Linked DNA regions of Paraneptunicella aestuarii. Each later gene encodes a partner of the first gene's protein in a complex. Links are inferred from orthologs where the notes say so. Each region holds a gene or a part of one and is shown on either strand. Other genes may lie near its edges. The genes, in order: KIH87_RS06840 and sdhA.

What was found.
Region 2: the proteins of KIH87_RS06840 (region 1) and sdhA are in contact, whole or in part, in a crystal structure (PDB 6C12), measured with the Escherichia coli proteins. The link is inferred for Paraneptunicella aestuarii from one-to-one orthologs.

Annotation. Positions count from the first base shown.
Region 1 is NZ_CP074570.1:1,644,502-1,654,924, reverse strand. What follows is about bases 2,830-5,742. They hold KIH87_RS06840 (FAD assembly factor SdhE), read right to left. Parts: upstream 4,456-5,742; coding sequence 4,204-4,455; downstream 2,830-4,203. Other genes in these bases: KIH87_RS06830 (FKBP-type peptidyl-prolyl cis-trans isomerase), read left to right, coding at 5,738-5,742; ygfZ (tRNA-modifying protein YgfZ), read left to right, coding at 4,582-5,556; KIH87_RS06845 (protein YgfX), read right to left, coding at 3,750-4,232; nadB (L-aspartate oxidase), read left to right, coding at 2,830-3,735. Outside these bases: KIH87_RS06865 (MucB/RseB C-terminal domain-containing protein), read right to left, coding at 1-263; KIH87_RS06860 (sigma-E factor negative regulatory protein), read right to left, coding at 277-903; RNA polymerase sigma factor RpoE, read right to left, coding at 1,005-1,583; more of nadB, read left to right, coding at 2,113-2,829; more of KIH87_RS06830, read left to right, coding at 5,743-6,223; KIH87_RS06825 (amidohydrolase family protein), read left to right, coding at 6,528-9,887; KIH87_RS06820 (hypothetical protein), read right to left, coding at 10,337-10,423. UniProt on the Escherichia coli protein: An FAD assembly protein, which accelerates covalent attachment of the cofactor into other proteins.
Region 2 is NZ_CP074570.1:2,310,884-2,321,392, reverse strand. What follows is about bases 3,482-6,480. They hold sdhA (succinate dehydrogenase flavoprotein subunit), read right to left. Parts: upstream 5,868-6,480; coding sequence 4,095-5,867; downstream 3,482-4,094. Other genes in these bases: sdhC (succinate dehydrogenase, cytochrome b556 subunit), read right to left, coding at 6,209-6,480; sdhD (succinate dehydrogenase, hydrophobic membrane anchor protein), read right to left, coding at 5,868-6,215; KIH87_RS09570 (succinate dehydrogenase iron-sulfur subunit), read right to left, coding at 3,482-4,080. Also shown: odhB (2-oxoglutarate dehydrogenase complex dihydrolipoyllysine-residue succinyltransferase), read right to left, coding at 1-346; KIH87_RS09575 (2-oxoglutarate dehydrogenase E1 component), read right to left, coding at 356-3,181; more of KIH87_RS09570, read right to left, coding at 3,370-3,481; more of sdhC, read right to left, coding at 6,481-6,583; KIH87_RS09550 (citrate synthase), read left to right, coding at 7,151-8,431; KIH87_RS09545 (TonB-dependent receptor), read left to right, coding at 8,785-10,509. UniProt on the Escherichia coli protein: Two distinct, membrane-bound, FAD-containing enzymes are responsible for the catalysis of fumarate and succinate interconversion; the fumarate reductase is used in anaerobic growth, and the succinate dehydrogenase is used in aerobic growth.

The DNA.
Region 1 (10,423 bases):
TTCCCAATACGGAATGCCTCTCGCCCGGGGCCATTCAACAGGCTAAGATGCTCCATCTCAATGCCATCCTGAACACCGTGACGCCACAGATAAGGCTCGGACTCGCCATTAGGTTTTGTGACAACAAAGGTAATTCGGTAATTCAGATTGTGCAGGCTGGAACGCAACTTATCCAGCCATACAACTGCCGCGCCTGACGTTCGGGAAACATCAGAGCGGGCATCAGCCAAAGAGGTAAAAACCAAGCTCGCTATCAGTAGCAAGCTTGCAACATATCTATTTATTATCTGGATGTCCGCTATCTTTGTTCGTACCCTCATTCGATGCATCATCTGGGGTATTTGAGTTAGGTTCAACATTACTCTTCCGACGTACTTGTTGATTATGATCGTTCAAATAAGCATTTAAGCGACGTCTTTGCTCCATAACATCATTCCCCGGCAAAGAGCGAGTTTGCTCCAAACTCACAGGTGACAAACCACCTTGAATACCAGAAACAGGAATAACGGGAGTGGCGCTAAATGGCTGTTCAGCGACAGGGGTATTGTACTGTTGATATCCGAGAATAACAGCAACGGCGACAGTCGCGGCAATCGCAAACTGCCCGGTTTGTTGCACCAAAGGCGTAACAGAACCTTTTGATCCCTTACCGAAAAAGCTTTTCAGTAACGATGGCTTGGGCGCCATAATCACTGGTTCTTTCTCAATGGCTTTGGCAATACTGTCAGACAAATCCAAATGCAATTCGGTCGGTAATTCGTTTTTCAGTCCGTCTTTAATTATATGGTAACGGTGCCATTTACTGATGAGTTCTGGATCACTACGGAGCTCTTCGAGAAACTTTCCATCCTGATGGTCGCCGTCAATATACGCTGACAGGCTCTCGATTTTACGTTGCGTCATAATACCTCAATGCCACGGCTTATTTTATTATTCAATTAGCACACTTACTGTGTATCGACAAAGATCATGTTCTCTTTGTAGCACTTAATCTTTGTAATACTTTATCTTTGCAACAATGGTTGAATCACTGCATCAATTGCTTCCCGAGCTCTGAATATCCTGGAACGCACCGTTCCTACCGGACAATCCATCACACTGGCAATATCCTCGTAACTCATTCCCTCAATTTCACGTAAGGTAATCGCCATACGTAAATCTTCGGGTAACTTCTCCACTGTTTCAAACAACAATCGGTTAATTTCTTCCGTTAGCAATACTCGTTCAGGTGTTGAATTTTCTCTCAACGAGTCACTGCCATCGTAAAAGTCTGCTTCCTCTGCGTCAACATCATTCGTTGGTGCTTTGCGCCCTTGCGATGCAAGGTAATTCTTGGCTGTATTCACTGCAATACGATATAGCCAGGTATAAAACGCACTTTCCCCTCTAAAATTCGCTAACGCTCGATATGCTTTTACAAAAGCTTCCTGTGTCACATCAGCAACATCACCGGAATTTTTCACATATCGGGATACAAGATGAGCAACCTTATGCTGGTATTTGGTTACCAATAAACCAAACGCATTCTTATCACCACGCTGTACCCGCTCAACAATTTGCTGATCTGTCGCTTGCTCGCTCATTCGAGCCGTATCTCCTATTTCTTCTTTTGTCACCCGAGGGAATCAAATCGTTTAGCACACTTTGCTACCAGCTTTAATTAAAGCGGCTTTCACAATGCAGGCAAGTTTATAGCGATTCATCTCGCTTGAACAGGCTAAGCATTAAATGTAAACCACCTAATCAAGGCCGCTATCCATATGCAGTTTCCCTGAACATTTTGGGTGTTTGGCTCAAGTAAGCAACTTAATAGACTACAGCACCATGAAAAAGTTCTGAAAAATGTAAAAATAAATTGCATTAAGATTAAATTCAGACAAAAAACGCACTTCAATGTACATTTTTCAATCAAAACCGGTTGGATTCCTTTTTTAATTTCCCTCGCTTAACGGTATGATGAGCGCCTTGTTTTGCACAATGATCCTCTTGCATACACGCTAACATACGCAAAAGTACGTTTCTGCCAAGATCATTCAGGTATGATTAATTTCATTGAGCATTAGACATATCACCCTTATTTAAACAGTAATAAAGGCAATTAACTTCAATCCTATGAACCAACCCGTTGAATATTCATGTGATGTGCTTGTCATCGGTAGCGGCGCAGCAGGCCTCAGTCTGGCATTAAAACTGGCACAACACTGCCAGGTCGTCGTCATTAGTAAAAGCAAAATGTCTGAAGGCTCCACAAAGTATGCCCAAGGCGGCATTGCTGCAGTATTCGACGAAGAGGATTCCATTGCGTCACACGTCCAGGACACCATGCTGGCTGGTGCAGGCATCTGTGATCAGGACATAGTGGAGTTTACCGCGCAGAATGCTAAAGACTGTATGAACTGGTTGATTGACACTGGTGTTGATTTCGATGAAGAAACCGATGCCCAAGGCGGTACTCGCTATCACCTGACTCGTGAAGGTGGTCACTCGCACCGACGCATTTTGCACGCAGCTGATGCAACAGGTAAAGCGGTGCAATACACCTTGTCGGAGGCTGTACAAGCGCACCCAAACATTACATTGATGGAAGGTTTCAACGCTATCGACCTGATCACCAGCCAAAATAACAGTAAACAATGTTTAGGCTGTTATGTATGGAACAGAAAGATTGAACAGGTTGAAGTGATCCGCAGTCGCTTTGTCACACTTGCCACCGGCGGAGCCAGTAAGGTTTATCAATACACATCCAACCCGGATATTGCCAGTGGTGACGGTATCGCAATGGCTTGGCGTGCAGGTTGCCGCGTTGCCAATATGGAATTTAACCAGTTTCACCCGACTTGTTTATATCATCCCCAAGCCAAGAATTTCCTGATAACCGAAGCGCTACGGGGCGAAGGTGCTTATTTATGCCACGCCGACGGCAGCCGCTTTATGCATAAGTTTGATGAGCGTTTGGAATTAGCGCCTCGTGATATTGTGGCACGAGCTATCGACTATGAAATGAAGCGTCTGGGCGCCGACTGTATGTTCCTGGACATCAGTCACAAGCCAGCAGAGTTTGTCATCAAACATTTTCCGAATATTTATAAGAAATGCCGTTCTCTGGGCATTGATATCACCCGCGATCCCATTCCTGTTGTACCCGCAGCCCACTATAGTTGTGGCGGTGTCATGACGGATAAGAACGCGAAAACCGATCTGGACAACGTCTATGCCATCGGTGAAGTCGCTTACACCGGATTACACGGCGCTAATCGTATGGCGAGTAACTCTTTGCTGGAGTGCGTAGTATTTGCCCATGCTGCCGCAAAAGATATTTTGTCTCGCTTGAATGAAGAAGTGTCAAACGAGCCCATTAGAGCCTGGGATGAAAGCCGGGTTAGTGATTCAGATGAAGAAGTGGTTATCCAACATAACTGGCACGAACTACGCCTGTTTATGTGGGACTACGTAGGCATTGTGCGTACTAACAAAAGGCTCGAACGCGCTATGCATCGTATCGAATTGCTGAAACAGGAAGTACAGGAATACTATGCACACTTTAGGGTCAGTAATAACCTGCTAGAATTGCGTAACTTGCTAACAGTCGCGGAATTAATCGTTCGCTGTGCCATGGAACGTAAGGAAAGCCGAGGCTTGCACTACAATCTGGATTACCCGGATCAACTTGCTGAATCTGGCCCAACCGTGCTTTCACCCACCATAGTTTCGAAAACGCATCCGAAAACACATTAATCTGAATTGGCAACTTAGCCTCTGTGATGCTGATAGCGGATCGCTAAACACAACCTGCGATAATCAGCATCACTCAGTTCATCAGAATATAAACAAACCCACAGTTTCTGTTGCTGCATGTTAGTCAGGTGCAGCCATAAACACCAAGGTATTGCCCTTGAGCGAGATGAGATCTGCCACTGAATGCCCGGATTAAGCAACAAAGCGAACTGCTTATCACTCCCCGTGTTATCTAACTCACAAAGAGATTGCATTCGACCATCAGGCATGAGCGACAACACAAAACCTGTGCGCCATCGCTTACGCAATAATTGATATGTGTGAATCAATAACAGCAGAGTTAAAAGCAACTGCATATACAGTTGCATAGGCAACCAATCAGGCTGCCATAACCAGACAGAGGAAATAAAAACCGCCCCGATGGTAACTATCGAATAAGCGCGAAACCGGGCAGGCGTTACCTGAATTCTATACTTTGACTCTATCGAGAATGACATTAACCATCCTGGCATATTCGGGGTCTTCACACTTGGCATGTCCCATAAACCAAGCAAACAAATCCGGATCGTCGCACGTTAATAAGCGCTCGAAGAGTTCTTTATCTTCGTCACTTAATTCGTCGAATGCTTCTTCCACAAAAGGCATAAACAGCACATCCAACTCCAACATCCCGCGACGGCAAGCCCATTTCAGTCGAGAAACACGTTTCTTATCAAACATTCAATCTTCACTTAAGTTGCATTTTTCCAGACGCAAATTTATTAAAATCTGCTTGAGTGTTGCGATTATAGCCCCATATTGCCAGCATATAAACGCACTCAACAGATTTTAATAACGAGAACGAATATGTCTGACCTTACTCTTTGTCCTATTACTGAAAAATCCATCATTCTGGTCACAGGTGAAGACAGACAGCAATTTCTTCAAGGGCAAGTCACAGCCGATTTAACCCTGTTATCCAGCGGGCAATCAACCCTTGCCGCTCATTGCAGTGCCAAAGGGAAAACCTGGGCGATATTTCAAGTCTTGTGTGCTGACGATCACTATTTACTTATCACTGACAAAGGGTGCACCGAGAACAGCCTTCGAGAATTGAAGAAGTATTCGGTTTTCTCCAAAATTGAATTCACCGATGTTAGCGAACAATACCAATATTGGGGTGTTATCACGGAACAGTTTCCCGTCTCGGCAATGGAAAAGTTGGGGTTAGCAAGCCCAGATGAAAATACACCCAGCCAGTATGCTTCTCATGCCAATGGCGATATCTGGTTAACTCAACTTTCCCAACCTGTGACACGTTTTGCGCTTTTACTACCGAAGTCCTTAACAATAGAAAACATCTTGTCTAGCGCCACATCCGCCGAAGAAAACCTGTGGAATGCGCTAGATATTCAGGCAGGCATTCCTAAACTCAACGCTGAACTGAGCGAAGAGTACGTGCCTCAAATGATGAACCTTCAGGCATTAAACGCCATTAGCTTCAAAAAAGGCTGTTATATGGGGCAGGAAGTGGTGGCTCGTACCAAATATCTAGGCAAAAACAAACGCGCCGGAGCCATTTTGGAGAGCGCAGTAGAAGCGTCAATTCCTCCGGGAGAAACTCTGGAACTTCAATTGGGAGAAAACTGGCGTCGCATCGGCACGGTGCTATACAGTGCAACAGAGAGCAGCGCTACAGAGAAAAACACAACAGAAGCAGGAAAAACCTGGGCATTTGCCGTTCTGCCCAATGATTTGGAAGAGTCACCATCAATACGCTTACAAAGCAATCCCGATATTGTCTTTCAAGTATGTCCTTTGCCCTATTCTCTTGAGGGCTAACTCGCGATTCCAAACGACTCGTCGAATCAATCCATGGATTATCAACAGCCGCTTCCCTGCGGCTGATAGAGAACTTGTTCCTTTTCACTGATATAAGATAAAAAGCACATCAAAAATAGTGCAAAAATCTCAAACTCAATGAGTTACAATTAGCGCTCATTCTAGATAAATGGTTAATCCTATGAAAATTGCTCAAGATACTGTAGTAGCAATTCACTACACAGTCTCCACTCCCGATGGTGTCGATATTGATAGCACCGCCGGCGATGAACCTCTTCAATTCCTGTTTGGTCACGGTCAGTTGATTATTGGCTTGGAAAATGCGTTATTAGGCCGTGAAGCTGGCGAGAAAATGCAAACCACCGTTCCCGCAGCAGACGCTTACGGCGAACGTCACGACCAACTGGTTCAAGCTGTACCGAAAAATATGTTCGAAGGTATGGAACCTCAAGTTGGTATGCAATTCAGAGCCTCTACCGATCACGGCGACCAGTCGGTGATTATTATTGATGTAAGTGAAGATCACGTTGTTGTTGATGGCAACCACCCACTTGCTGGCCACGATTTGTCATTCGATGTTGAAGTAGTTTCAGTTCGCCCTGCAACTGCAGAGGAAGTGCAACACGGTCACGCTCATAGTCCAGGTGGCTGTGGTCATAACCACTAATAACTATTTTCCGGGAGCGTCATATTCAGGCGCTCTCTTGCAACTTTCTATTTCTTACCATTATCCACATCAATTCGATTATTTTTATACACATTTTGTCGATTATCGACACAAATCCATACACTTTTGTATAAACGTAAAGCAATCTTTGCCCTTCACATTCACAAAATTGCAATATAATCCCCCTCCGAAGTAAAGGATTTAGGCTACTATGCCGAACCATCTTTAAAAGATTGCCTTTGACAGACAAAAAGCCCTTCTGTCAGCGACAGAAATCAGAATTATAACTACGTAGAGAGTCCGAATGAAAAATCAGTTCCCACTCCTGCCAAATACCAAAAGACTACTGTGTCTCTGTTTACTTGGCTTGAGCTTCACAACATTGGCTGTTGAGAAAAGCTCAGAGAATGAAAACGAAGCATCTCTAACCAAAACCACCGAAGAAGCAGAGAAAAAAGAATGGGATGTTCTTAATCCTCCATTTCCTTTGCACAGTGTCAAAATAGACACGAACGAAACAACCTGGTCCAGCCTGGATGTAACCCCAGATGGCAAGCACATTGTGTTTGATATGCTGGGTGACATCTACATGATGAATATCGATGGCGGCAAGGCAAAAGCCTTAACCCAAGATTTCGCCTGGAACATTCAACCAACCGTAAGCCCGGATGGTAAAACCATCGCCTTTATTTCAGACCGTGGTGGCATTTCCAACATCTGGACGATGGATCTGGAAGGGAATAATCTCAAGCAAATCAGCACAGAAAAGAAAAACCTGATCCACTCCCCTAAATGGAGCCCCGATGGTCAGTATCTGGTAGCAACAAAAGGCATTATGTCTCGTCGTAGTATTCCTGCTGGTGAAATCTGGATGTATCACGTTTCAGGCGGTGAAGGCGTTGCCATTCAAGAACGCTCCAATGGCAAGCAAGATCAGAAAAACCAAGCTGATCCAAGTTTCTCTCCAGACGGTAGATACATCTATTACACTCGCGATATCACTAGCGGCCACATCTTCTCCTACAATCGTGACCCATTGAAATCAACGTTTGCTATCAATCGTTACGATACCTTGGAAGGCGAAGTTGAGCGTTATATCTCAGGCACAGGTGGTGCAGTTGTACCCACACCATCCCCCGACGGTCGTTATGTTGCCTTCCTCCGCAGAGTAAAAGAAAAAACCGCGTTGTTCCTGAAAAACGTCCACAATGGTGAAGAAACCATGTTGACTCTGAACATGGAGCACGACAACCAGGAAGGCTTTGGCTCCGAAGGTTACTTCCCTTACTTTGACTGGACGCCAGACTCCAAGTCTCTGGTTTACTGGACAGCCGGTAAATTTCACAAGTTAAATATTAAAGACAACTCAATTAACGACATTCCAGTCAACATCGAAGCCAAGCTGCAATATGCGGATGCCCTTCATTTTGATGTGGATGTTGCACCGGACGAATTTGACGTAAAAATGCTGCGCTGGTCACAGAAGTCGCCCAATGGACAACAAATTCTGTTTCAAGCCTTAGGCAAACTTTACGTAAAAGATCTGAAATCAGGAAACGTCAAGCGCTTAACCAAACAAGATGATCACGATGAATTCTACCCACGTTACTCCAACGATGGAAAATACATTGTTTACAGCACCTGGAATGATCAGGAACTGGGTAGCATCAAAATGGTGTCAGCCAAAGGCGGCACAGGTAAAACCCTGACCAAAGAGCCGGGGCATTATGTTAGTCCCAGCTTTTCTACCGACGGTAAGAAAATCACTTATGAGAAATTCACTGGTGGCTATCTACTTCCTCCCAAATGGTCAGTAGACCCAGGCATTTATGTTCTGGATATCAAAACCCAAGACACCAAGCGTGTAAGCAAATCAGGTTCAGCCCCTCATTTTGCCGGAGACAATGATCGCGTTTATTTCACCGACAGCGTTTCAGCACCTTACCCTGAACTCCAATTAGCAAGTGTTGACCTTAACGGTGAAGATCGTCGCGAACATTTATACGGAGCCGACAAGGTACAGGAATATCGTTTGTCTCATGACAAAAAGTGGGTTGCTTTCATTGAACAATACAAAGTGTATGTTACCCCCTTTGTTGAAGTAGGTAAGCGCCAAACACTCAACGGCAGCAACAAAGCCATGCCGGTTAAACAATTATCAAGCCGCGCTGGTCAATATCTGAATTGGAGCCCTGACAGCCAAACAATCAGCTGGTTCCACGGCCCTCGTTTCTTTGAACGTGATCTAAAAGACGCATTTGACTTCGTTGCAGGGGCGCCAGAAGCATTACCAGAGCCAGAAGCTGAAGGCTTAAATCTGAGCTTCAAACAAAAATCAGACAAACCAACGGGTTACAAAGCGTTAGTTGGTGGCAACATTGTTACCATGAGAAATGCCAATGTGGAACAAGAAGTCATCGAAGGCGGTACGGTACTGATTAAAGACAATCGCATCGTTGTTGTTGGAAAGAATGTTGATATCCCTAAAGGCACTGAAATTATCGACGTAACCGATAAAACTGTCGTTCCGGGATTGGTTGATGCTCACGCTCATGGCGCTCAAGGTCGCAAGGAAATCATTCCACAGCAAAATTGGATGATGTACTCCAATGTCTCATTTGGTGTAACCACCATTCACGACCCATCGAACAACAGTACGGAAATCTTCGCTGCTGCTGAGCAACAAAAAGCAGGGAACGTCGTTGCACCACGCATATTCTCTACCGGGAAAATCCTTTACGGTGGCGAGCTTATCAGCCATAAATCGGTGGTAAATTCATACGAAGATGCTCTATTCCATGTTCAGCGTTTAAAAGACCAAGGCGCCATTTCAGTTAAGAGCTACAATCAACCTGCTCGTGCTCAACGTCAGCAAATTCTGGCAGCGGCTCGAGAACTCAACATGATGGTCGTGCCAGAAGGCGGCGGTAAGTTCCATCAAAACCTGAGCATGCTGGTAGATGGTCACACTGGCCTGGAGCACTCCATTCCAATTGCATATGGTTATAACGACCTGACAACACTCTGGTCCTCAACCAAATTCGGTTACACCCCAACATTTATCGTGTCATACGGCGGCATGATGGGTGAAGAATACTGGTATGACAGAACAGAAGTATGGAAAAACGAACGCTTGTTGCGTTACACACCTTCGTTCCTGTTAGATGAGCGTGCGATTCGCCGTACAACAGCACCTGACGAGCAATACAATCACCCTCGCGTAGCCACTTATGCGAAAAAGCTACGAGACAATGGAGTTAGTGTTCATATTGGTGCCCACGGTCAACGTGAAGGCTTAGCTGCTCATTGGGAACTATGGAGCATGGTTCAAGGCGGATTCACGCCTTGGGAAGCACTGCGCGGCGCCACTATTGATGGTGCAACGCATTTGGGAATGGGTAAAGACATGGGTAGCATCGAAAGCGGCAAATTAGCGGATTTGGTTGTTATTGATGGCGATGTATTAAACGATATTAGTAAAAGCGAATTCGTCACTTACACCGTGCTAAATGGCCGCGTATACGAATCTGCAACCATGAATGAAGTAGGTAGCAAGCATAAACGTCACAAGTTCTTCTTCGAAGACGACAATGTCCAATTCATGCCAAAAGAAACAGCGGTAGAAATGCAAAACAAAGCTGAACTATACCACTGGGTTCACTAGTCCAATCTTTCAGCCATCCTCAAAACATTGGGGATGGCTACTTTACCTCTCATACAACTCGTCTGTCTTTATAATTACTAGATGCTTGAGGACTATAACACGTACTTCGAGTCCCTTTACTCTTCAGCCTCGGCTAAAAACGTGAAAAACTTCAGCTAAATATTCCAATTACTTTGCAACATTAGTAACTTAACGAACCTAATGTGATAGTCTTCACTCACTGATTCCCCCCGTGCATCACTACCTTTACCTAGCCCATCCTTCCATCGAACATAACGACACACCTGCTCGCTGCTTAATCCGAGCTGCGCATAAGAAAACATTAAAAGGAAAAGTACAGAGAAAAAGAAAGAGCATATTGCCCTGCTGTTTCTCTGCCAAACAAACAGGGCAATAATACTCCGTGCTACTGGATTATTTTCATGCTAGTGAAAGCGACACAAGTCTATTTAAAAACCTTCTGCTTCCTCAAATAAAACGCCACCATTTCTCAGGGCGATTTGTTCTGCGTGCTTTAGTTTTTCCAGAATATGAAT
Region 2 (10,509 bases), 670 kb from region 1 along the record:
TTGCATCAGCAACTGATTCAGGAAGAACCGGAACTTTAATATCCATGACTTCACCTTTAGAACTGGATTGAGATTTTGCTTCAGCAGCGGCAGGTTTAGCCTGACCGGCGCTTTCTTCCAATAATGCAATAACTTGTTCAGCTAAAACGGTATCACCTTCAGCACCGGTAATGCTGGAAATAACACCATCATTAGGCGCAACCACTTCCAACACAACTTTGTCGGTTTCAATATCAACCAAATTTTGGTCGCGAGATACTGTGTCACCTTGTTTTACATGCCAGGTTGCCACAGTGGCATCAGCTACAGACTCCGGCAACACGGGAACTTTAATTTCAATTGTCATGGTATTCCTTTAATTAATTTCTAGTGCTTCGGCAACAACCGCTTTTTGCTGTTGGTTGTGTATTGCCAGATAACCTACAGCAGGGGAAGACGATGCGGCACGGCCAGCATAAGTCACTTTTGCCCCTTCAGGGATGGCTTCAACAAAGTGATGTTGACTACAATACCAAGCTCCCTGGTTCTGAGGTTCTTCCTGACACCAAACCCAGTCTTTAACATGTTGATATTTTTGAACAATTGCTTTCATTTCCTCTTGAGGGAATGGGTACAACTGTTCAATACGGATAATGGCAACATCGGTTTGTTCATTCTTGCGGCGTTGTTCTAACAGGTCGTAGTAAACTTTGCCTGAACACATAACCACACGTTTTACGCCTGCCGGTTTAATCTCATCAATCTCATCAATCACTTCGTAGAAGCGACCTTCTGCCAACTCTTCCATGGAAGAGACAGCCAAAGGATGTCTTAACAATGATTTAGGTGACATGACGATCAATGGACGACGTAAAGGTCGGATGATCTGACGGCGCAACATGTTGTACACCTGCGAAGGTGTAGAAGGCACACAAACCTGCCAGTTGTGCCCAGCAGACAATTGCAGGAAACGCTCAAGACGCGCAGAACTGTGCTCTGGCCCCTGACCTTCATAACCATGAGGCAACAATAAGGTTAGACCGCACAAACGTCCCCACTTATGCTCACCAGATGATAAGAACTGGTCGATGACAACCTGAGCGCCGTTAGCAAAGTCACCAAACTGAGCTTCCCACAGTACCAAAGAACCGGGTTCTGCTGTTGCATAACCGAATTCAAAAGCCATGGCCGCCGCTTCAGACAATACAGAGTCATAGATTTCTATTTTCCCTTGCTTGTCACTAATATATTCCAGTGGCATATATTCAGCAGCGTCAGTTTGATTATGTAATACAGCGTGGCGATGGAAGAAAGTACCACGTCCACTATCCTGACCAGTCAAACGGATATTATGACCCGCTTCAAGAATAGTGCCGTAAGCCAATGTTTCAGCCGCACCCCAATCAAGCAGTTTTTCCCCTGCCATCATAGCTTCACGATCCTGATACAGCTTACGCACTCGTGAATGAAGTTTAAACGATTCCGGGTACTCACAAATCTTGGTACCGATACGCTTCAATTCACTCACAGAAACCGCGCCCTCATAGGCAACGTTCCACTCATTCCCGATATAAGGGCTCCAATCAACAGAATGTTCTGTCATTGGACGCCATTCAGGAACAACGCAAGCACCGTGATCCAATGCTGCGCGATACTCATTGACTAACTTATCAACTTCATGCTCTTCAATCACACCTTGAGCAATAAGTTGTTCAGCATAAAGTTGACGAGGAACAGGATGTTTCTTGATTTTCTGGTACATCAACGGCTGAGTTGCATTGGGCTCATCCGCTTCGTTGTGACCGTGACGACGGTAACACACCAAATCAATCACAACATCGCGTTTAAAGGTATTGCGATAATCCAACGCCAGCTGTGATACGAAAAGCACTGCTTCCGGATCATCAGCATTTACGTGAAAAATCGGAGCCTGAACCATCTTGGCGATATCAGTACAATACTGGGTGGAACGAGTATCAATGGTTTTGGATGTAGTAAAACCAACCTGGTTGTTCACCACTATGCGCACTGTACCGCCCACTTTAAAGCCACGGGTTTGTGACATATTAAAGGTTTCTTGTACAACACCCTGACCCGCAATAGCTGAGTCACCGTGAATGGTAATTGGAAGAACCATGGAACCATTGTCGCATTCACGACGATCCAGGCGCGCTCTTACCGATCCCATTACCACCGGATTAACGATCTCAAGGTGAGATGGGTTAAAGGCTAGCGCCAAGTGAACATTGCCACCCGGTGTTGAGAAATCAGAAGAAAAACCTGAGTGGTACTTAACGTCACCCATGCCCAATGATTCATCATGTTTACCTGAGAATTCATCGAACAGGACTGATGGATTTTTACCCATCACGTTAACCAACACGTTCAAACGACCACGGTGAGCCATACCGATAACCACTTCTTTGGCACCGTTTTTACCCGCGTGTTTGATCAAGCCTTTCAACATTGGAACCAGTGCATCACCACCTTCCAATGAAAAACGTTTAGCGCCCGGGAATTTAGCCCCAAGGTATTTTTCCATACCGTCAGCCGCGACCAGACCTTTCAAAATGTCGATCTTGGTTTCACGATCAAATTTAGGTGTGGACTGGGCACCTTCAAAATATTTTTGGATCCAGCGCTTTTCTTCCGTATTGGTGATGTGCATGTACTCAGCACCAATGGAATTACAGTAGGTTCGATTCAGCGACTTATATAACTCGCCAAGCGTCATCTGCTCTTGACCGACGGCATAAGAGCCTACGTTATATACGCTATGAAAATCTTCTTCAGATAGGTTGTGATATGACAGTTCAAGATCTCTTACACGCTCTTGATGCCATAACCCCAGAGGATCGAGATTGGCATGTTGATGCCCTCGAAAGCGATAGGCATTGATTAGCTGTAGAACTTTAACCTGTTTTTGGTCAGCTTCGGTTGCAACTTGTTTACTGGCGGCAACAGGCATTTTAGCCTTTAAACCTTGCTCGGCCATTAAACGGAACTGGTTACGCACTTCACTGTGTTTGGTTTCCAGTGCTACTCCGTCTACTTTCGGCAATTTGTCGAAAACTTCTCTCCAATCCTCACTGACACTCAGTGGATTGTCCAGATAAGCTTCGTATAATTCCTCTACGTAAGCAGCGTTACCCCCAGCCATGTGAGACGATTCCCACCATGCTTTCATCACGCTTTCGTGCATCGTTTGCCCTTTCTCAAACAAATATTAATCGTTAATGGTTGCAGTATAGCCAAAGATCCCATGCACACACAGACAAGCCGTTATGAGCGGAGTGCACTGTTTAAGACATGCTTTGAATACTTCGTTTACTATGCCTTCTTCCTTGCTATGTGGATCTTGCCAAAGCCAGATCCACATTTGCATTCCTGTTACATCGCTCGTTGCAATAACATAGATTTAATCTGACCAATTGCTTTAGTCGGATTCAATCCTTTTGGACATACACTCACACAGTTCATGATGCCGTGGCAGCGGAATACGCTAAACGCATCATCAAGTTCACTCAAACGAGCTTCGGTGGCTGTATCCCTGCTATCAGCAAGAAAACGATATGCATGTAACAGACCCGCAGGTCCAATAAACTTATCTGGATTCCACCAGAAAGACGGGCACGATGTAGAACAACATGCACACAAGATACATTCATACAAACCGTCAAGCTTTTCACGCTCTTCTGGAGATTGCAGATATTCTCTTGCAGGCGGTTGTTTACTGTCATTAATCAAAAACGGCTTGATCTTCTCGTATTGAGTGTAGAACTGGGTCATGTCGATAACCAGATCTCTCACTACAGGCAAACCAGGTAAAGGACGAATAACAATTGTGCCATTCCCCAGGTCTGACAATGGAGTAATACAAGCCAACCCATTCTTACCATTCATGTTTACGCCATCTGAACCACAAACACCTTCACGGCAAGAACGTCTAAAAGACAATGTTGGATCTTGCTCTTTTAATAATAAGAGTGCATCCAACACCATCATGTCCTGACCTTCTTCAACCTCTAGCTTGTAAGACTGCATACGAGGCGCATTATCAACATCAGGATTGTATCGATAAACTGAAAATTCACGCATCATGGATGAAATACCTCTTAATAAGTACGAGCTTTAGGTGGAAACGCTTCGCGAGTCTTAGGCGACATGTTTACTTCACGCTTAATCATAGACTCATCACTCGGTTTATAAATCGAGTGGCACAACCAGTTCTCGTCATCACGATCCGGGAAGTCGAAGCGGCTATGTGCGCCACGGCTCTCGGTTCTGAAGTTCGCAGCAACGGCTGTTGCATAAGCTGTTTCCATCAAGTTATCTAATTCCAGACACTCTATACGTTGTGTGTTGAAATCAGAGCTCTTGTCATCCAGACGGGCATGCTTCAAGCGCTCACGAATTTCTTTCAATTCATTCAAGCCTTGCGCCATCGCTTCGCCTTCACGGAATACAGAGAAATTCAGTTGCATACATTGCTGCATGTCTTTCTTGATTTGAACAGGATCCTCACCCTTACCAGGTTCTGAGTTTTCCCAACGGTTGAAACGAGCTAGCGCTTCATCAACATCAGATTCGCTGGCTTCTCTAGCAGTATCAATTTCGTTTAATGCTTTACCCAAATGCAAACCAGTCGCACGACCAAATACCACCAAATCAAGTAATGAGTTACCACCCAGGCGGTTAGCACCGTGTACAGATACACAAGCAATCTCACCACAGGCAAACAAACCATTTACAGGTTTTTCATTACCGTTTTCGTCGATAGTAATCGCCTGACCATCTACGTTCGTTGGAATACCACCCATCATGTAGTGACAGGTTGGAATAACCGGAATCGGTTCTTTAACAGGATCAACGTGTGCGAATGTACGAGACAATTCAAGAATACCCGGCAAGCGAGACTCAAGCACTTCTTTACCCAGGTGATCCAGTTTCAACTTAATATGAGGACCCCAAGGGCCATCACAACCGCGGCCTTCGCGAATCTCAGTCATCATAGAACGAGCAACAACGTCACGGCCAGCAAGGTCTTTCGCGTTAGGTGCATAACGCTCCATGAAGCGTTCGCCATCTTTATTTAATAGATAGCCACCTTCACCACGACAACCTTCTGTTACCAATGTACCAGCTCCCGCAATGCCGGTTGGGTGGAACTGCCACATTTCCATATCTTGCAAACAAACACCAGCGCGAAGCGCCATACCTACACCGTCACCGGTGTTGATGTGAGCGTTTGTAGTGGATGCGTAAATACGGCCTGCGCCACCTGTCGCCAACACAACTGCACGAGATTTAAAGTAAACCACCTCGCCAGTTTCGATATCAATGGCTGTACAACCAACAACATCGCCGTCCTGGTTCTTAACCAAATCCAGCGCATACCATTCACTGAATACTTTGGTTTTGTTCTTAACGTTTTGCTGATAAAGCAAATGCAACAATGCGTGACCAGTACGGTCAGCTGCTGCTGCGGTACGAGCGCCCTGCTCGCCACCAAAATTCTTGGATTGACCACCAAAAGGTCTTTGGTAGATCTTACCGTTCTCAAAACGAGAGAAAGGCAAACCCATATTTTCCATTTCAAGAATGGCTTCTGGGCCTGTTTTACACATATATTCGATAGCGTCCTGGTCACCGATATAATCAGAACCTTTAACCGTATCGTACATGTGCCATTCCCAGTTATCTTCATGAGCATTACCCAAAGCAACGGTAATACCGCCTTGAGCAGATACTGTGTGAGAACGGGTCGGGAATACTTTAGATAAAAGAGCACAGGACTTGCCTGATTGAGAAATTTGCAAAGCAGCGCGCATACCCGCACCACCGGCACCGATGACTACAGCATCATATTCATGTACTGAAACTTTCACTTAGATACCCCACAAAACAAACAGACCAACGGCAACGTATACGAACGCAATCAAGTTCAGGATAAATTGCAATCCTGCACGAATTTTTGGAGGCTTAACGTAATCCGTTAATACCTGCCATAGTCCAATGCGAACGTGAATCATGATTGCTACGAGCGTAGCTAAAGTGAAGACTTTCATGCCGAGATGAGAGAACAACCCGTGCCATACTTCGAAGGTAATGGTTGGAGTTGAGATGAAAAACCATGCCATGAATACAGTAAAGGCAGTGATAATTGCCGCAGTTGCTCTGAGGGAGACAAAATCCTGCACACCATCACGCTTCAGGGTTGCCTGATTTGTTACCATAATACAACTCCAATCACGATAGTTATGATCACCCAAAGCACTATCGTCACTTTGGCACTATTATTACCTGACTCAATCTCTTCCCAGTGACCAAAATCCATCACAACATGACGCAAACCAGCCAGCAAGTGATAAGTCAATGCTGACACTGTGCCAATTGCGATAACTTTGCCTATAAAGCCATTCATCAATTCTTGAACTGTCGCGAAACCTTCAGCAGAAGTTAATGACATTGCCCAAGCGCATATTACAAATAAAAGCGCAAAGAACATTGCCACGCCAGTAACGCGATGAAGAATCGAAGAAATAGCAGAAGGAGGGAAACTAATCGTATTGAGTTGTAAATTAACTGGTCTTTGTTTTTTCACCATTATCGCCTGTTACCCTTGCGGGCTTTCAAATTTCACATCTCTCAAGAGACTAGTAAATTGCCACAAAAATGCCAAATCACGAGTCTCCAGCTACCTGCAAGATGTCACAGCATTAACAAATAAAATAATTGAAAAATTATTTTGCACTAAAATCGTAGGGTCTTAGCTGTGACGCCGCAAAAGTATATAAGTGACGCGCAGCAAAAACAATTTTTGTTACACCCAAAAATAAACATTTTTACGAGATTATTTAGAGATCGGATTTCTTGTGATATGGATTTAACAAATGCTTCACATTTATTTCACAGAATGCACGATTTTTAACTAACATCTTATTTTTAGCTAACATCTTTTTAAGCGTAAGTCCCATTTATCATATGTATTTAGATCATTATTTAAATTTACTTTGTTCATTACGCAATCCGCCACTAGCATTGGTATACTTAAGCGATGCATTAAAATTGACTTATGCTGGTAATAACAGTACAAATAGCGGCGCTTAAATTCTGCGGGGTCGCATATGTCCCGAAAACACCCAGAAAAACTTCTTAAGGAGAGTTTTATATGGCAGACAAAACAGCCATTCTGAAAGTAGGTGATAAAGAGATTGAACTACCTATTTTAAGCGGCACGGCAGGACTTGATGTCATTGACGTACGAGCTCTTGGTAAAATCGGAATGTTCACTTTCGATCCGGGCTTCATGGCAACAGGTTCTTGTGAGTCCGAAATCACCTTCATTGACGGCGATAAAGGGGTGTTGCTGCACAGAGGCTATTCAATTGAAGATCTAGCCCGCGACGCGGATTATCTTGAAGTCGTTTACATGCTATTGCACGGCGAAGCGCCAAACGAAAAGGATTATCAGGAATTCAAATCAACTATCACTCGTCACACCATGGTGCATGACAGTGTCAATGATTTCTTTAAAGGCTTCCGTCGCGATGCACACCCCATGGCAATGCTGTGTGGTACTGTTGGTGCGCTTTCTTCTTTCTACCATGACGATTTGGCTATTCATGATCCGGAACAGCGTTTAAGAAGCGCCATCCGTTTGGTCGCCAAAATGCCTACATTGGTAGCGATGTGTTACAAGTTTAACGTTGGTCAACCTTTCGTTTACCCACGTAACGACTTGTCTTATGCAGAAAACTTCCTGAATATGATGTTCTCTGTACCTGCTGAAGAATACAAAATCAGCCCAACCATTGCTCGCGCTGTTGATCGTATCTTCACCTTGCATGCTGATCACGAACAAAATGCTTCTACTTCTACCGTTAGATTAGCGGGTTCTTCTGGCGCTAACCCTTATGCATGTATTGCTGCTGGCGTTGCGTCTTTGTGGGGTCCAGCTCACGGTGGTGCAAACGAAGCGTGTTTGAATATGTTGAAAGAAATCGGTTCTGTTGATCGCATTCCAATGTTTATTGAGAAAGCAAAAGACAAAAACGATCCTTTCCGTTTGATGGGCTTTGGTCACAGGGTTTATAAGAACTATGACCCTCGCGCAACCGTCATGAGAGAAAGCTGTCACGAAGTATTGAAAGAGCTGAACCTTAAAGATCCGTTGTTAGATGTAGCGATGGAACTTGAGCGTATTGCTCTGAGTGACCCATACTTTGTAGAGAAGAAACTCTTCCCTAACGTTGATTTCTACTCTGGTATCGTATTAAAAGCAATTGGTATCCCGACTAACATGTTTACCTGTATTTTTGCTTTGGCACGTACTGTAGGATGGGCTTCTCATTGGCACGAAATGCTAAGTCAACCAGGTCAAAAGATTGGACGTCCTCGTCAACTTTATACGGGTAAAACTCAACGTCCATTCAAGTCTATTAAAAAATAATTTTAATGACTTACCATTCTAAAAATAGAGGCTTAATAGCCTCTATTTTTTTATTTCCTTTCCTGAATTAAATAAAACTGAATTAAATAAAAATAACCTACCCCAAAGAAAAAGAATGAATTCAAATTAAAAATTGAATTGGCTCGAATAATTTGACAGGTAAGAATTTTTTTAGCTTTAATTACACCTTTGTCATGGAAACACAGAGATTGCGTATGCAAATCTTTAGTTTCAATAAGGAATAATTACATTATCCAGTGTAGTTTTTTCGTGCTTTTATAAGACTTTAGTCCGATAATGCGCTGGCATAAAAAAAAGCAATTTCGAAATCGCACACAATAAACGGTACTCGTATGAAAATTAACAGCAAAGCACCTTTAGCTATTGGTGTGGCATTAGCATTGTCTAATCCCTATGCCTTAGCTCAGGAAAACGACAGTAAAAAAGACGAGAAATCTCTTGAGTTGGAAGTCATCATGGTTACCGCTCAGAAAAGAACTCAAAACGTTCAGGAAGTTCCAATTTCTGTTGCCGCACTAACCAGCAAAGAAATGGACATCATGGGTTCTTCAGGTATGGATGTTCGTGCCCTTTCCATGAGAATTCCCAGTCTATTAATCGAATCCTCTTTCGGACGTACTTTCCCACGTTTTTATATTCGTGGTTTGGGTAACACAGATTTCGATTTGTTGGCATCACAACCTGTTTCTTTGGTTTATGACGAAGTTGTTCTAGAAAACTCTCTAACCAAAGGCTTCCCAATGTTCGATATCGAACAAACAGAAGTGCTACGTGGTCCACAAGGTACGTTGTTTGGTCGTAACACTCCTGCTGGTATCGTAAAAGTAGATTCCAAAAAGCCTTCTCAAGATTTTGATGCTCACCTAAATTTCACTTTGGGTTCTTACGGCACTAAAGATTTTGATACTGCTGTAGGCGGCGCGTTAACTGACACACTTTCTGCTCGTGCTTCCTTATTGATTCAAAATCGCGATGACTACATCGACAACAAAGCCCCGGGCTTTGAACAAAATAATGTATTAGGTGGCTTTTCTGAAAAAGCAGGTCGTTTCCAATTGCTGTGGGAGCCTAACGACAAATTTGATGCATTATTGAATTTCCATTTCCGTGATGCGGAAGCGGATGCGCGCTTGTTCCGTGCCAACATTATCAAGCCAGGTACGAATGATCTTATCGACGATTTCGATTTTGAAACGATTTATCAAGACGCTGCTTCACGTAACAGACAAAAGATCGATACCAAAGGTGCAATCTTAAAACTTGAATACGATATGGGTAGCCATACCCTGACTTCAATCACCAGTAAAGAGTCAGCAGAAATGATATCTATCGGTGACATTGATGGTGGTTATGGTGCTTCCTTTATTGGCTTCTATGGCCCAGGATTTATTCCATTCCCATCAGAAACTGGTGCGAAAATGCCTGATCATTCTCAGATTACTCAGGAAATCCGTCTTTCTTCAAATGAATTGGGTATGATCGACTATCAAGTCGGTGCATTCTGGTTCGACGAAGAATTAACGATCCAAAACCTGAGTTTCGACACTCTGGCCGGTGGTATTCTGAACGGACTTTCCGAACAGCATATGGAAACCTCTGCATGGGCTATCTTTGGTTCTGCGGATATCGAAGTGAGTGATCGCCTGACAGTAACCGCTGGTTTGCGTTACTCTGATGACGAGCGCGATTGGGACGGTGAGCTTATCCTGTCTCCATTTGGTGCACCGTCATTCACTGCTGTATCCGCTGTAGAAGACTCACAGGTTAGCTGGGATATCAGCGCCAGCTACAAATATACTGACGAAACCAATATTTACTCACGCTTGGCTAAGGGCTATCGCGCCCCCAGTATTCAGGGTCGTAACCTGTTATTTAGCGGCACGCCAACCACTGCCGATTCAGAAACCATGATCTCTTTTGAAACTGGTTTCAAATCTCGTGCCTGGGAAAACCGCGCTCGCGTTAACGGTTCTGTATTCTACTACGAAGTTAGCGATCAACAGTTAACTGCGGTTGGCGGTACTGGAAACTTCACTAGCCTGTTAAATGCTGATAAA